DNA from 2 places in the Aquabacter sp. DMC10 genome. Region 2 is predicted to be linked to the other one. Evidence: riboswitches for the same ligand, from Rfam matches in the RefSeq annotation. Region 2 holds a riboswitch; the other holds the start of a gene.
What was found. Region 2 has a riboswitch for thiamine pyrophosphate ahead of thiO (glycine oxidase ThiO). Riboswitches for the same ligand answer to the same signal wherever they lie in the genome.
Positions count from the first base shown of each region.

Region 1 (7,263 bases), on a different contig from region 2:
AGCGCGCCACGGCGCCCCCCACTTTCAGCGGAAGGGAGAGCTGGGTCCCGTCCGAGAAAATCGCGTCCAGTACGCAGGTGCCCGGGCAGGCATAGTCGGCCCGGAAGCGATCATTGGCGGCGCCTTCATCGTCCCGCATTTGAACCAGATCCGGACTCGGCATGCGCTGGATATGCGCGCGGACCTGGATGCCTTGGTCATCGCGAATGGCAAGCGAGGGCCAAGCCTCGCCTGGCGCTCGCCGCACCCAGCCGAGCGTCTCGCGCCGATCGCTGGTGGGGCCATAGGTGCGCGGATAGTTCAGAAACGACCAGTAGACATTAAAGAGCGACTCGTTCGGCTCGTCCCGCGTGGTGGCCAGATCATAGCTGCCCCGGGTGACCAGAGCCGCCGTCGTCAGGGCCTCCCAGAACCGCCCGGGTACCTGAAGCCACTGCGCGCCGGAAAGATGGGGAAGGTGGGCGTAGAGGGTGGGGCGGCAGGTCAGGGTACCAGCAGCGCAGGCGGAGCGGATGTCGGCGGCCATCTGGGAAAATGCCGCTCGTGCGCGCATGGGCGATGCGTAGTCACCGGCATTGGCCGCCGCGTCGCGCAAGGCCCAGACGAACCAGCCTCCGGCGATCTGTCCACACGTGTGGGGCAGGGCCGTGCAGCCAGCCAGGTACCAGTGCGCCAGCGGGCCGTCGGGGCGGAGATCGGCGGCGAGGCGGGCGAAGCTGGGGCTCACCGCCGCGGCCTTTTCCATGGCGACGGTGCTCACCGGCACCTGCGAGATCTGCCCGCCATCTTCGATGCTCGAAAGCGCGCCCACCGCGTCCTTGAACGCGCGGTCCTGGAAATCGACTCCAATGAACGCGCCATAGGTCATGAAGTTGAGGGTGAACAGGGTCAGGAGCAGGGCCGCACAGCCAACCGCCGCCCCGGCCAGGCCTGGAGCGAGGCGTGCCGCGCTCTTCCAGCTGACGCCGTTGAAGACCAGTCCCGTCAGCAGAAGGACGCAAAGCCCGGGAAGGAACCAGATCCCTTCCTCGCGGGTCATCAGGGCCCACGCCAGGGTCGCTCCTCCACCAAGTCCAAGCAGAAGACGCGCCTTCCATCCCTCTGGCGGCGCGAACATCAGCAGGGTGCCACAGGCAAAGATCATCAGGGTCTGGCCCCAATAGATCTGGTCGCGCAGGATGCGATGTACCCCCATCTCGAAGCCCGCCGGCACCAGCAAGACGAGGAGTAGGGCGCCGTAGAAGGCGATTTTAGACCGCGTCAGCCGCAGCACCGCCCAGGCTCCCACCAGGGCGGCGCCCAAATGGAACAACGCATGGCCGAAGGAGATGGGGTTGCCGAGAAAGACGGAAAGGGCCACGAAAATCGGATAGCCGGGGCCCTTCATCAAGGTGAACTGGTCGAAGGGGCCGAGCCATTGCCCCGCAGCGATGTGGCTGGCCATCCGCATGAAATAGCCGTCATCGTGACCGGCGGCCGGGATCAGCAGCAGCCGGCTGTTCACCTCCACATAGAAGCGAAACCCCAAAAGGACGATCAGGAGGAGAACGTCTCCCCCGGTCAGGCGCGGGGTGAGCCCCGCTTCGGATCGCGTCCCATCGCGCAAGCTTCCCACCCCTTCTCTGCCTCGTGCCATCAGCCCTTAAGCTCAACCAAGGGCGGGCGGTGCATCAGAAGGCCTTGAAGGTGATGATGGTGCGGGTGTCCTGGATGCCGGGAACGCCCTGAACCTGTTCGTTCACGAAGTGCCCGATGTCGACATCGTCGCCCACATAGAATTTGACAAGGAGATCGAAATCGCCGGCCGTGGAATAGATCTCGGAGGCAATTTCCTTGTCGGCCAGGGCGTTGGCCACCTCATAGGAGCGGCCCAGCTGGCATTTGATCTGCATGAAGAAGGGAACCACGGCGAACCTCCAGGACAGGCCGGCAAAGTGGACAAATCGCCGGCCTCTGGCAAGTCTGCGCCCCTGCGATCCTTGAAGGCGGAAGGAGGGTTGGCTACATGACACGGATCTCGTCGGGGTGTCCCACATGATGTGGGGCTGAGAGGCAGGCGCCAACCCGCGAACCTGATCCGGATCATGCCGGCGCAGGGAAGCGAGAGCGGTCGGGCGCTGGGCGCACGGCTTTTCGGGCTTTCCACCGGTGCGGGAGGCCCCTATGGCAAAGCGCGTTCCCCCCATCGCCGTCACTGTCGCCGGCTCCGACTCCGGCGGCGGCGCAGGCATTCAGGCCGATCTGAAGACGTTTTCCGCTCTCGGCGTCTATGGCGCCAGCATCCTTACGGCTCTGACCGCCCAAAACACGCAGGGTGTCACCGCCATTCATGACGTCCCGCCGGATTTCATCACCGCTCAGTTTGACGCCGTCTTTTCCGACCTTGACGTGGCCGCGGTGAAAATCGGCATGTTGTCGCGGCCGGCTGCCATCGAGGCGGTGGCAGCTGGGCTCGACCGATGGACGCCAAAGGCGGTGGTGCTCGACCCGGTCATGGTGGCGGCTTCCGGCGCCCGTCTCTTGGACCCGGAAGCCATCCATACGTTGAAAAGCCTGCTGCTGCCCCGTGCCCATGTGGTCACGCCCAACCTGCCAGAGGCGGCAGCCCTGCTTGATGCGCCGGTGGCCCAGACGGAGGCGCAGATGCAGCACCAGGCGGAGCGTCTCCTGGCACTGGGCGCGCGCGCTGTGCTCATGAAGGGGGGCCATGGGGAGGGGCCGGAGAGCGTGGATCTGCTGGTGGACGCCACCGGCGTGGTGCGGCTTGCGGCGCCCCGCCATGCCAGCCGAAACACCCATGGCACGGGCTGCACATTGTCGTCGGCCATTGCTGCGGGGCTTGCCCACGGCGAAGGCTTAGGGGCGGCCGTAGATGCCGCAAAGGCTTACATCACCGGCGCAATTGCAGCCGCAGACGGGCTGAATGTTGGCCACGGCCACGGGCCGGTGCACCACTTCTTCGCTGTCTGGGCGTGAGGCGCCCACGTCTCCCGCGGGGGTGTGGCTATTCGTCTTGCTTTCATCGTTTCGTACGTTAATACGAACACTGGTTCGCAAAGATGGAACGCCATGTCGCAACGGGAAAAGGGTACCGACCGCAATCTCGAGACGGGAGCCCAGGTCATCACCGGGCAGCTGGGAAAGACCATCCAGCGGCTGAGGAAGGCCTATAACCTGTCCTTGTCGGACCTGTCGGAACAATCCGGCGTAGCGAAGTCCATCATCAGCCAGATCGAGCGCAACGAGACCAATCCGACCCTCGCCACCATCTGGCGCCTGTCCCAGGCGCTGGACATGTCCGTGGAGCGGGTGCTCGCCTCATCGGACGAAGCCCCCTTCGTTGAAAAGCTGACGCGCGCCGACACTCCCATCCTGCTCTCGGAAGACGGCCGCTGTCGCTTGACCATCATCGGTTGGATCAAGACCGTTGAGTGGCTGCAATATTATGACTTCCAGGCCGAGCCGGGAGGCGAGCTGGAATCCGATCCGCACCAGCGCGGCTCCATCGAGTGCCTGAGCGTGATTTCCGGCACCCTCGAGGTGGAAGTGGGCGGCGTGACCGAGACCGCCAAGGCGGGCGAGACCCTTCGCTATCGCTGCGACCGGCGCCACGTAATCCGCAACGTGAGCACCGAGCCGGCCCATGCCTTCATGGTCTGCCTGCTGAAGGCCGCCGTTCTCGACTAGGACGGCGCTTTCTCCTCAATAGACATCGCGCCGATAAAGGCCTTCGGCCGCGAGGCGCTCCACCACATCCGCCCCCAAGATGGAGCGGAGGGTCTCATCCACGCCGCCCGCCATGCCGGCAAGGCTGCCGCAGACAAAAATGGCAGCCCCCTCGGCCACCCAGGCCTTCAGATCTTCAGCCGCTTCTGCCAGACGCTGCTGCACATGGATGCGACTCTCCTGATCCCGCGAGAAGGCCAGATCCAGGCGGGCGATGCCGCCAGAGGCCACCCATCCCGATATCTCCTCGCTAAAGTAGAAGTCATGGGCGCGGTTGCGCTCGCCGAAGAGCAGCCAGTTGCGATCCCGCCCGGCCTGGATGCGCGCCTTGAGATGGGCCCGCAGCCCGGCAAGGCCGGTGCCATTGCCGATCAGAATGAGGGGGCGCTCGGCCGGCGGGGCATGAAACCCCGGATTGTGCTTGATGCGCAGCTCGATCTCGCCCCCGACCGGAGCGTGGGCGGTGAGCCAGCCCGAGCCGACACCCAGGCTGCCATCGGGCGACCGGGTCTGCCGCACCAGCAGTTCCAAGCGTCCATCCTGCGGAATGGACGCGATAGAATAGTCCCGATCGGGCAGGGGGCGGATGAGGTCAGCAAACCCTTGAGCCGTGATGCCGGCCGGCACTTGGCCGGGCAGGGCGCCGCGCAGCGCCACCCCTTCCAGCGCGAGCGCTGCGCCGCCGGCCGCCACGGAAGCGGCGGGGTCCAAAGATAGCGCCGCCAGGGCCGCGCGCACGCGGCCGGGGTCATTTCGCGGCTGGATCTGGGCAATGTCACCCGCCTCCCACACCGGCAGGGGGCCAGGCGGCGGCTCCAGCACCACATGGAACGTGGGCAGGCCGACGCCGCCGGGATTGAGGCACCGGCGCTCCACCAGGCGCCAGGGCTGCGCCGCCGGTGTGCTCCAGTCGCCGGCGACCGTCTCGCCCGTCAGCCGAGACAGGCGGACCTGCCAGGTGGTGAGGGCGGCCGCGTCATCGCCGTCCATCTCCACGGTTCCGAAGAGGGGCTGGGCGCCCTTCTCCCGAAGGGCAGCCTCCAGGCTTCGGCCAAACCCGCAGAAGTGTCCATAGGTGTGGTCCCCAAGGGCCAGTAGAGCGAACCGCATGGTGTCCAGCCGGACCTTGGACCTTGGAAAGGCGCGGGAAAATGCCCGGGCCGCATCGGGGGCTTCCCCTTCCCCGAAGGTGGAGACAATGAACAGCACCTGGGTCTCCCGGGCCAGGGCGGCGGCGTCGAGCGTCGCCAAGGGGGTGACACGGGGGGCAAGGCCAACCGCCTTCAGTGCGGCGGCGGTGGTCCACGCCAGGCGCTCCGCTGTCCCGGTCTGGCTGGCAAAGGCCACCAGCACCGATTGTCCGCTTGCGGCCTGCCATCCCTGCACTTGCGCGGCGGCGCGCCGGGCCTCGGCTTTCTTCTTGCGGCGGTCCAGATAAAGCAGCCAGCCGGTGACGGCGAAGAGCGGCATGAGCAGGCTGGCAATCATCATCAGGATCAGACCAGGCAGCCCGAAATAGCTGCCGGCATGAAGCGGGAAGATGCTGGCCATGAGGCGTTGGCCGAGGGGGAGATCCTCGAACCGGCGATGCTGGCGAACCGCGCCGAAGGGGTCGATGACCAGGGTGTTGTTGGCACGCTCGTGGGCCGGGTCCGGCGGCTGGTAGGTGATGGTAAGGGGTTGATTTCCCTGGGGCAGGCGGAGGGTCGCCATGGAATAGGGGCCGGCTTCGCGCACGAAGACGTCCCACATGCGGGCGAGGTCCGGCGGGGCAGTGACCGGCCTCCCGGCGCCCCCTGGGGCACCGGGAGTCGGCGCCGGCGCGCCGGGGCCTTGGCCGGGGCGGGGACCCTGCTGGGCAGGGCGGGGCGTGCCCGTTATGTCGAACAGGGCGTTTCGATACCAGTCATAGGACCAATAGAGGCCGGTCAGCGAGGCAAGAAGATAGAAGGGCAGGACCCAGGTGCCGATGACCGAATGAAGTTCCCACAACAGGTTCCGGCCACCGCGTTTGAGATTGAGGTGGAACCAGGAGCGTGCCTGTAGAGGCCGACGCGGCCAGCGCAGATAAAGACCAGATAGGCTGAGAACAACAAGCGCGATGGTAGAGGCGCCGACGATCTGCTTTCCCACATCTCCCGCAGCCAGCCAGCGATGAATTTGCATGGTCAGGCGAAAGAAGTCCTGGCCCTGGACGGCCCCGAGCAGGTGGCCGTCATAGGGGTCCACATAGCGCATCTCTCCTCGGGGACCGCCCGCCCCGCCGGGGAGGGGGGCGAGGGTGACCCGTGCGGCCCGCTCGGGATCGGCATAGACCGTCAGCGCCGTGACGGTGCGCTCGGGAACCTCTGCGCGGATCTTCTCGATGAGCGCCGCGGGTGGCTGCGGGCCGCCCGGCCTTGCGTCGACGGTGATCACACCGGGGTTGAGGGCGCGCAGGATCTCGTCCTCAAAGGACAGCATGCCGCCGGTGACGCCGACCACCGCCAGGACGAGCCCAGCCGTGATGCCGAGCAGCCAGTGGGTCTGGAACCATAGGGCTTTCAGCATGTCTGGTCCCCCAGAGCGCGGGGAGGGATGAGGATGAGGCGCGCGGAAGGCTTCAAGTAAAAGCCGGGGCCAATAAGTCGCGGGACCATTCTGCAATGCCGGGCTCTCGCGCGCCCGCCTCAAAATGAAACAAGATCCGGCCATAACAAGGCAGATGACGCAAGGCAACGGCACGTGAATTGAATAGAATTATTGCAATTCAAAGAAGATGTTTCTTACCGGGCCACAGGCGCACGCGTCGGTGCAAACAAAAAGCCGCCCCGGATCTGGACGGGGCGGCTTCGATCACAGCGACATTGCCGGCGCTTGGCCGACACTTGTCCGGCGCTGACTTCAGCGCTCCACGAACGCCTTTTCGATCACATACTGGCCCGCCTCAGACTGGCTGCCCTCCTTGAACCCGCGCCCCTCCAGCAACTCGACCATGTCTTTCAGCATCTGCGGGCTGCCGCACAGCATCAGGCGATCATGCTCCGGGGAGAGATCGGGGACACCCAGGTCGGCCGACAGTTTCCCGGAATTGATAAGGTCAGTAATGCGGCCCTGGTTACGGAAGGGCTCGCGGGTGACTGTCGGATAATAGCTGAGCTTCGCCTTCACCTCTTCGCCGATATATTCGTCGTTGGGGAGAGTATGCGTCAGGTATTCGTCATAGGCGAGCTCGGGCACCGTGCGGGTGCCGTGCACGAGGATGATCTTCTCGTAGCGCTCATAGGCATCCGGGTCCTTGATGACGGACAGGAAGGGCGCAAGCCCCGTACCGGTGGACAGAAGGTAGAGCCGCTTGCCAGGCAGAAGATTATCCTGGATCAGCGTGCCCGTGGCCTTGCGTCCCACCAGGATTTTGTCGCCCACCTTCAGGTGCTGAAGCCGAGAGGTGAGAGGGCCATTCTGCACTTTGATGGAGAAGAACTGGAGGTCCTCCTCATAATTGGCACTGGCCATGGAATAGGCCCGCAGAAGCGGCTTGTTCTCCACCATCAGGCC
Region 1 covers NZ_JBQUYX010000002.1:199,039-206,301, reverse strand. The annotation lists gene ACT54L_RS05725 (hypothetical protein) at 1-1,606, opposite strand, end outside; gene ACT54L_RS05720 (Lrp/AsnC ligand binding domain-containing protein) at 1,671-1,907, opposite strand; TPP riboswitch at 2,012-2,117, shown strand; gene thiD (bifunctional hydroxymethylpyrimidine kinase/phosphomethylpyrimidine kinase) at 2,164-2,976, shown strand; gene ACT54L_RS05710 (helix-turn-helix domain-containing protein) at 3,070-3,687, shown strand; gene ACT54L_RS05705 (PepSY domain-containing protein) at 3,703-6,276, opposite strand; gene ACT54L_RS05700 (ferredoxin--NADP reductase) at 6,610-7,263, opposite strand, start outside.
Region 1: linked by a shared signal. The riboswitch ahead of thiD (bifunctional hydroxymethylpyrimidine kinase/phosphomethylpyrimidine kinase) and the one ahead of thiO (glycine oxidase ThiO) in region 2 are both predicted to bind thiamine pyrophosphate.

Region 2 (7,263 bases):
TCACCTGGTTGAAGAAGCGGGCCGGCTGAACGGTCGCGCGACAGTCCGGCGGGTTCGCGCCGCCGGACTGCGGTCCTAATATGAGGCGTCGGGCGGGCATAAGGCCCGCACCGCGCCCGGAGGGCACCGGAAGGTGATCGTCAACGCAGCGCCGGCCGCGCCGTGATCGCGCGCGGCGGCCCAACGCGCATCGGACCTGTTTCATGACCGCCATTTTGTCCGCTCCTTCATCCGCCACCCGCCCCTTCGACGTGGAGGCGGTGCGCGCCGATTTTCCCGCCCTCTCTTTGGTGGTGAACGGCCACCCGCTCACCTATCTGGACAATGCCGCCTCGGCCCAGAAGCCCCGCCAGGTGCTGGACCGCATGCGGCAGGCCTATGAGAGCGAATATTCCAACGTTCATCGCGGCCTGCACTATCTCGCCAATGCCGCCACCGAGGCCTTCGAGGCGGCGCGCGAGAGCGTGCGTGTGTTCCTGAACGCGGCCTCCCCTGACGAGATCATCTTCACCCGCTCGGGCACCGGCTCCATCAATCTCGTCGCTTCCAGCCTTGGCCAGGAGATCGGGCCGGGGGATGAGATCATCCTGTCCATCATGGAGCACCATTCCAACATCGTGCCCTGGCACTTCCTGCGGGAGCGCAAGGGCGCGGTGATCCGCTGGGCGCCGGTGCAGGAGGATGGCAGCTTCGACCTGGACGCCTTCAAAGCGCTGCTCTCGCCGCGCACCCGCATCGTCGCCATCACCCAGATGTCCAACGTGCTGGGCACGGTGACGCCGGTGAAGGAGATCGCGCGCGCCGCCCATGCGGTGGGCGCCAAGGTGCTGGTGGATGGCTGCCAGGGCGCCGTGCACATGCCGGTGGACGTGCGCGACCTGGACGTGGATTTCTACGTGGTCACCGGCCACAAGCTCTATGGGCCCACGGGCATCGGCGCGCTCTATGGCAAGCGGGAGCTGCTGGCCGAAATGGCGCCCTATGAGGGCGGTGGCGAGATGATCCGCGAGGTGAGCGAGGACCGCGTCACCTATGCCGCCCCGCCCCACCGCTTCGAGGCCGGCACGCCGCCCATCGTCCAGGCCATCGGCCTTGGCGCGGCGCTGGACTATATGGAAGTGGTGGGCCGCCCGGCCATCGCCGCCTATGAGGCCGAGCTGTCCGACTATGCCCACGAAAAGCTGGGGGCGCTCAATTCCGTGCGCATCTTCGGCACCGCCGCGGGCAAGGGGGCGATCCTCTCCTTCGAGCTGAAGGGCGCCCATCCCCATGACGTGGCGACCGTGCTGGATCGCTATGGGGTGGCGGTGCGCGCCGGCACCCATTGCGCCCAGCCTTTGCTCGCCCGATATGGGGTGACAGCCACCTGTCGCGCATCATTATCATTCTATAATACGCGTGCCGACGTGGATCGCCTTGCCGAGGCGCTCGTGAAGGCGCAGGATTTGTTCGCATGACCGATACGCTGACCAACGAAACGCCCCACGTTCCGCAGTTCCAGTCCGGCATCCCGGAAGAGGAATTGACGCGCCTGACCGACGACATCGTCGGCGCGCTCAAGACCGTCTATGATCCCGAGATCCCGGTGGACATCTACGAGCTGGGCCTCATCTACAAGGTGGACATCGCCGACGACCGCACCGTGGCCGTGGAGATGACCCTGACCACCCCCAATTGCCCCTCCGCGGCGGAACTGCCCGGCATGGTGGAAGGAGCGGTGAATACGGTCCCCGGCGTCGCCGGCGTCACCGTGGACATCACCTTCGACCCGCCGTGGGACCAGGGCCGCATGTCCGAAGAGGCCCGCGCCACGCTCAATCTGTGGTGACCTGCGCCGGTTGAGCCGGGGCAAGCCCGATGGTTTCGACGCCCGCCCTGCCTACGCAGCGGCGGGCGTCGTGCGTTTTGGGGGAGGGCGGCCGGCCTGGTCTTGGCCCTATTTCCCCTTGCCCGCCTTTCCCTGCATTCCCCCTCCCCAGCCCTCCCCCGCTTTGCGGGAGAGGGGGCCTGTGGCGCTGGGGGAGAGGTCGGGATCACCGACGCCGGTGACGGGCAGAACCACCACCCTGACTGGGCGCCCCGCAGTCCCCTCTCCCGCAAAGCGGGGGAGGGTTAGGGAGGGGGTAGGGCGAGAGCCGCAATGACCGAATTAAGAAAATATCCTAGATAATATTCCTATTTGTGGTCGCCTCTGCTAGGGTAGTCCCACCTGGCACCAAGGAGGGGCGCGTCCGGAGCGGCCTGACGGGTGGTGTCGGGGGCGGGTGTCCGACGGGACGGGGCTTAACGCACCTCGCGCCCGTTAGCAGAGGAGGCTGAAGGCCCAGGCGCACTGATCCGGCAGTGGTTCGGCCGGTGCTGATGGGAGAACCTGTTGCCCACGCGGCGCAGGGCCGAGGCCATAAATCCCCGCGCGGGAGCGGACGGAGCGCGGCTCCACCTCATCCCACACTTCTACGGCGCGCCGCCGCGCGCCGGCCGCTCCCGCATCCCTCCACCTCGCCTTTGGCGGGGGTGTTGGCGCTGGGGGCGTCAGAGGGGCGGGCAGGATTGCGGCGTTGTGTCCTTGCCCCCTCCCCCACCCTCCCCCACCCTCCCCCACCCTCCCCCGCTTTGCGGGAGAGGGGGCCGGTTCCGCCGGGGGAGAGGTCCAGATAACAGACGCCCATCACGCCCAGAGCCACCGCTCCGCCCAAGCGCACGAAAGTCCCCTCTCCCGCAAGGCGGGGGAGGGATAGGGAGGGGGCAGAGGGCCGGGGCAGGACGCAGCTTTGGGGGAGGGGAACGCTTCACCGTCCGCAATTCCCCCTCCCCAACCCTCCCCCGCTTCGCGGGAGAGGGGGCCGGCTCCGCCGGGGGAGAGGTTGGGATGACAGACGCTGAGGCAGAGCAGAGCCAGCGTCCCGCCAAGCGCACCAAAATCCCCTCTCCCGCAAGGCGGGGGAGGGATAGGGAGGGGGCGAGAGGGAACAGGGAGGGCGCGCGGGCGCCGCAAGATCAGGCCCCCTCACCACCGATCCGTCCGCTCCATTTCGCCCCGCACTTCCGCAAGGCGCCGGGCGGTGCCGGGGGAGGTGTCGGCGGGCGGCGCGTCGAGGGGGAAGAAGGCGATCTCGCGGATTTCCGCATTGGGCTTGGGCGTCGGGCCACGGGAGAAGGCGGGCACGAGGAAGCAGGCCACATGGTCGCGGCCGCCGAAGCGGGCATTGAAATAGAGGCCGTGCAGCACAAGCGGCGCGGTGGCGGAGACATTGGTCTCCTCCAGCAATTCCCGCCGCGCGGCGGCCTCGGCGCTCTCGCCCGCATCCACGCCGCCGCCCGGCAGATGCCAGCCGGGCGCATAGCCGTGGCGGACCAGCAGCACATGGCCGTCCTCGTCCCGCACGATGGTGCGGACGCCGAGGGTGAGGCCATGGGTGATGCGGCGCAGGAGCGGGCGGAAGGGCAGCATGGTCAGACTCTAAACGCCTTCCGGCCCCGCGCCGCAAGGCCCGGCTCAGGCGCTGGCGGCCTTCTCCAGCTCGCCGAGGCCTTCCGCCTCGATGGCCTCGGCGCGCTGGAAGGCGGGGCGGGCGACGCAGCGGGCCACATAGGCCTCCAGCACCGGCCGGTCCTTCACCAGCTTGAGCAGGTGCATGCCGTACCACAGGCTCATGCCCAGCATGATGTCGGCGGCGGAAAAGCGCTCGCCCAGCACCCACGGCCCGGTGGCCAACTGGTCCTCCAGCACGCCCATCACCTGGTCGAAGCTGCCCCAGCCGGCCGAGCGGGAGGGAATGGCGACGCCCGCCATGCGCTCCACGAAGGCGGCTTCCATGCAGGCCGTATCGAAGAACATCCAATGCAGATAGGCGCCGCGGGCGGGATCGCCGATGCCAGGCGCGAGGCGTCCGTCGGGGGCGAGGTCCGCCACATAGGCGCAGATGGCGCCGCTCTCGGCGAGCCGGGTCGGGCCGTCCTCCAAGGCGGGCACCTTCATCATGGGATTGATGGCCCGGTATTCCGCGCTCTTGAGGCGCGCACTGCCCAGCGGCACCAGCTCGCGTTCATAGGGCAGGCCGGATTCCTCCAGCAGCCAGAGGGTGCGGAAGGCGCGGCTGTGGGGGGCCCAATAAAGCTTCATGGCGAATCCTCCTGTGGGCGAGAACATAGGGGGAACGATTGCCTCTGTCGATCCGCACCGCCGCCATTGCCCTTCCGCCCGGCCCAAGCTAGAGCGGGCAGGTGGGAAGGGGCGCCGGGCTGGTGCGGCCTCACCGCGCGGGCCGCCCGGTCGGTTTCCCTTGCCGTCGAAGGGTCATCGCGCGATACTGTCCGAACGGCCTGGGGTGCCGCGCATCATGTGCGGCTGAGATCATACCCATCGAACCTGTCTGGGTCATTCCAGCGTAGGGAGGAGCCGATGAGCCAAGGCTTGTCGTCCTTTAATTCTGTCCCCGCCGACCGCCCCCGCATCGCCATCATCGGCGCGGGCGTGATCGGCCTTGCCATCGGCTGGCGCCTTGCGGAAGCGGGCGCCAGCGTCGATCTCTTCGATGCCGGAGTGGCCGGCCAGGGCGCCAGCCATGCCGCCGCCGGCATGCTCGCCGCCTGCGCCGAGCTGGAGCCGGGCGAGGAAGACCTGCTCGCCCTCAACCGGGAGAGCCAGCTTTTGTGGCCCGGCTTCGCCGCCGATCTGGAAGCCGCCAGCGGCCAGGACGTGGGCTATCGGGAAAGCGGCACCCTGGTGGTGGCGCTGAACGCCGACGATGCCGGCAAGCTGCGCCACCAACTGACGCTTCACCGCAAGCATGACTTGCCGGTGGAATGGCTCTCCGCCGCCGAGGCGCGGCGCCGCGAGCCCCATCTCAACACCCGCCTCGCCGGTGCACTGTGGTGCCCGGAAGACCACCAAGCCGACAACCGCCAGGTGGCGGCGGCGCTGAAGGTGGCGGCGGAACAGGCCGGCGCCCGCATTCACGAGCACACGCCGGTGGACGCCGTGGAGAGCGCCGGCGGCGTGGCGCGCGGGGTGCGCATCGGTGGCCGGCTGCATGCGGCTGATGTGGTCATCCTCGCCGCCGGGGCCTGGTCGCGCAGCATCACCATCGCACCCGCCTCGCCCTTGCCGGTGCGTCCGGTGAAGGGGCAGATGCTGTCCCTCCAGATGGACCCGGCCAATCCCGTGCTCACCCATGTGGTGTGGGGGCCGGGCATCTATATGGTGCCCCGCAAGGATGGCCGGCTGATCCTGGGCGCCACGGTGGAGGAGAAGGGCTTCGACACCACCATCACAGCCGGCGGCCAATTGGCGCTGCTCACCCATGCCTGGCGGGCGGTGCCCACCATCGAGGAATTGCCCATCCTGGAGCAATGGGTGGGCTTCCGCCCCGGCAGCCGGGACGATGCCCCCATCCTAGGCGCCTCCGGCGTGCCGGGCCTCATCCACGCCACCGGCCACCACCGCAACGGCATCCTGCTGCTGCCCGTCACCACCAAGGTCATTGTGGACCTGGTGCTGGAGGGCCGGGCCGATCCGCTGGCGGCGCCGTTCGGCGTCGACCGTTTCACCCCTCGCGCCGCGGCGGAGTAGCCATGCCTGCGACGAACCCCATCAGCCTGAAGATCAACGGCGCGGCCGAGGCCCTGCCGGTGGACACCGTCTCCGCCCTCCTCGACGCCAAGGGCGTCGACCCGGCCCGCAAGGGCATCGCGGTGGCTGTGAACGGGTCCGTGGTGCCCCGCACCCGCTGGGCCGCCCATCCGCTCGCCGCCGGCGACGCGGTCGAGATCATCCAGGCCAAGCAGGGTGGCTGATCGCTGCCCGGGATAAAAAATATGAGCACCCTATCCGATCCCCTCGTTATTGCCGACCGCACCTTCAATTCGCGCCTGTTCCTGGGCACGGCGGGCTATCCCAACCAGAAGGTGTTCCTGGACGCGCTCGCCGCCTCGGGTTCCGAGATGGCCACCGCCTCCATCCGGCGCATGAGCCTGTCCGGCTATGAGGAAAGCCTCACCGACCTCCTCACCGGCCGCGTCCATATCCTGCCCAACACCGCCGGCTGCCAGACCGCCAAGGACGCCGTGCTCACCGCCGAGCTGGCCCGCGAGGCGCTGGAGACCAATTGGGTCAAGCTGGAAGTGATCGGCGACCGGGAGCTGCTCTATCCCAATGTGGAGGAGCTGCTCAAAGCCACCGAGCAATTGGTCCAGTCCGGCTTCGTGGTGCTGCCTTATTGCAATGACGACCCGGTCACCTGCCAGAAGCTGGCGGATCTGGGCGCGGCCACCGTCATGCCCTTGGGGTCCATGATCGGCACGGGGCTCGGCATCGCCAACCCGCACATGATCGAACTGATCTGCGCCCGCTCGCCGGTTCCGGTGGTGCTGGATGCGGGCATCGGCACCGCCTCGGATGCCGCGCAGGCCATGGAACTGGGCTGCTCCGCCGTGCTGCTGAATACGGCGGTGTCCAAGGCCCATGATCCCGTGCGCATGGCCGCCGCCTTCCGGCATGCGGTGGAAGGCGGGCGCCTCGCCCGGCTCTCGGGCCGCATCCCCAAGAAGACCCACGCGGAAGCCTCCAGCCCCGAATTCGGCTTGGTGGGCTCCTGATCCATGGCGCCTGCGCGCCTGCCCGATCCGCCGGTGCTGCTCATCACCGACCGGACCCAGGCGCGGTCGCCGCTGGCCGAGATCGTGGCCGCCGCCTGCGCCGGCGGGGTGCGGTGGATCAGCCTGCGGGAAAAGGACTTGGGCTCGGCCGAGCAGATCGACCTGCTCGCCGCCCTCAAGCAGACCGCCGCGCCCTTCGGCGGCCGCGTACTGCTCCACGGTTCGGCTGAACTGGCGAAGGCGGCCGGCGCGGATGGCGTCCATCTGCCGGGGGATGGCGATGCCGCCGCCGCCCGTGCCCTGCTGGGACCGGAGGCGCTCATCGGCCAGTCCGTCCACGGTGCCGACGAGGCGTCGCGGGTTCTGCCCGGCGTGGTCGATTATGTGGTGGCGGGGCCGGCCTTCCTGACAAAGTCCAAGCCCGGCTATGGCCCGGCCCTTGAGGCGGCGGGCCTCGCCCGGCTGGCGGGGCTCTGTCCGGTGCCGCTGCTGGCATTGGGCGGCATCGAACCGTCCAATGTGGCCATGTGCCGCTCGGCGGGCGTTGCTGGCTTCGCGGTCATGGGTGGCGTCATGCGGGCCGCGCGACCGGACGCGGAGGCGCGCCACCTCCTCGCCGCCTGGGCGGGCGCAGCGCCCGCCGGGTAGGACGTCTCAGCCCTTGGC
Region 2 covers NZ_JBQUYX010000003.1:645,560-652,822, forward strand. The annotation lists gene sufD (Fe-S cluster assembly protein SufD) at 1-29, shown strand, start outside; gene ACT54L_RS11540 (cysteine desulfurase) at 204-1,457, shown strand; gene ACT54L_RS11545 (SUF system Fe-S cluster assembly protein) at 1,454-1,828, shown strand; gene ACT54L_RS11550 (NUDIX domain-containing protein) at 3,008-3,451, opposite strand; gene ACT54L_RS11555 (glutathione S-transferase family protein) at 3,497-4,123, opposite strand; TPP riboswitch at 4,315-4,414, shown strand; gene thiO (glycine oxidase ThiO) at 4,403-5,572, shown strand; gene thiS (sulfur carrier protein ThiS) at 5,575-5,796, shown strand; gene thiG (thiazole synthase) at 5,818-6,597, shown strand; gene ACT54L_RS11575 (thiamine phosphate synthase) at 6,601-7,245, shown strand; gene ACT54L_RS11580 (thiamine pyrophosphate-binding protein) at 7,252-7,263, opposite strand, start outside.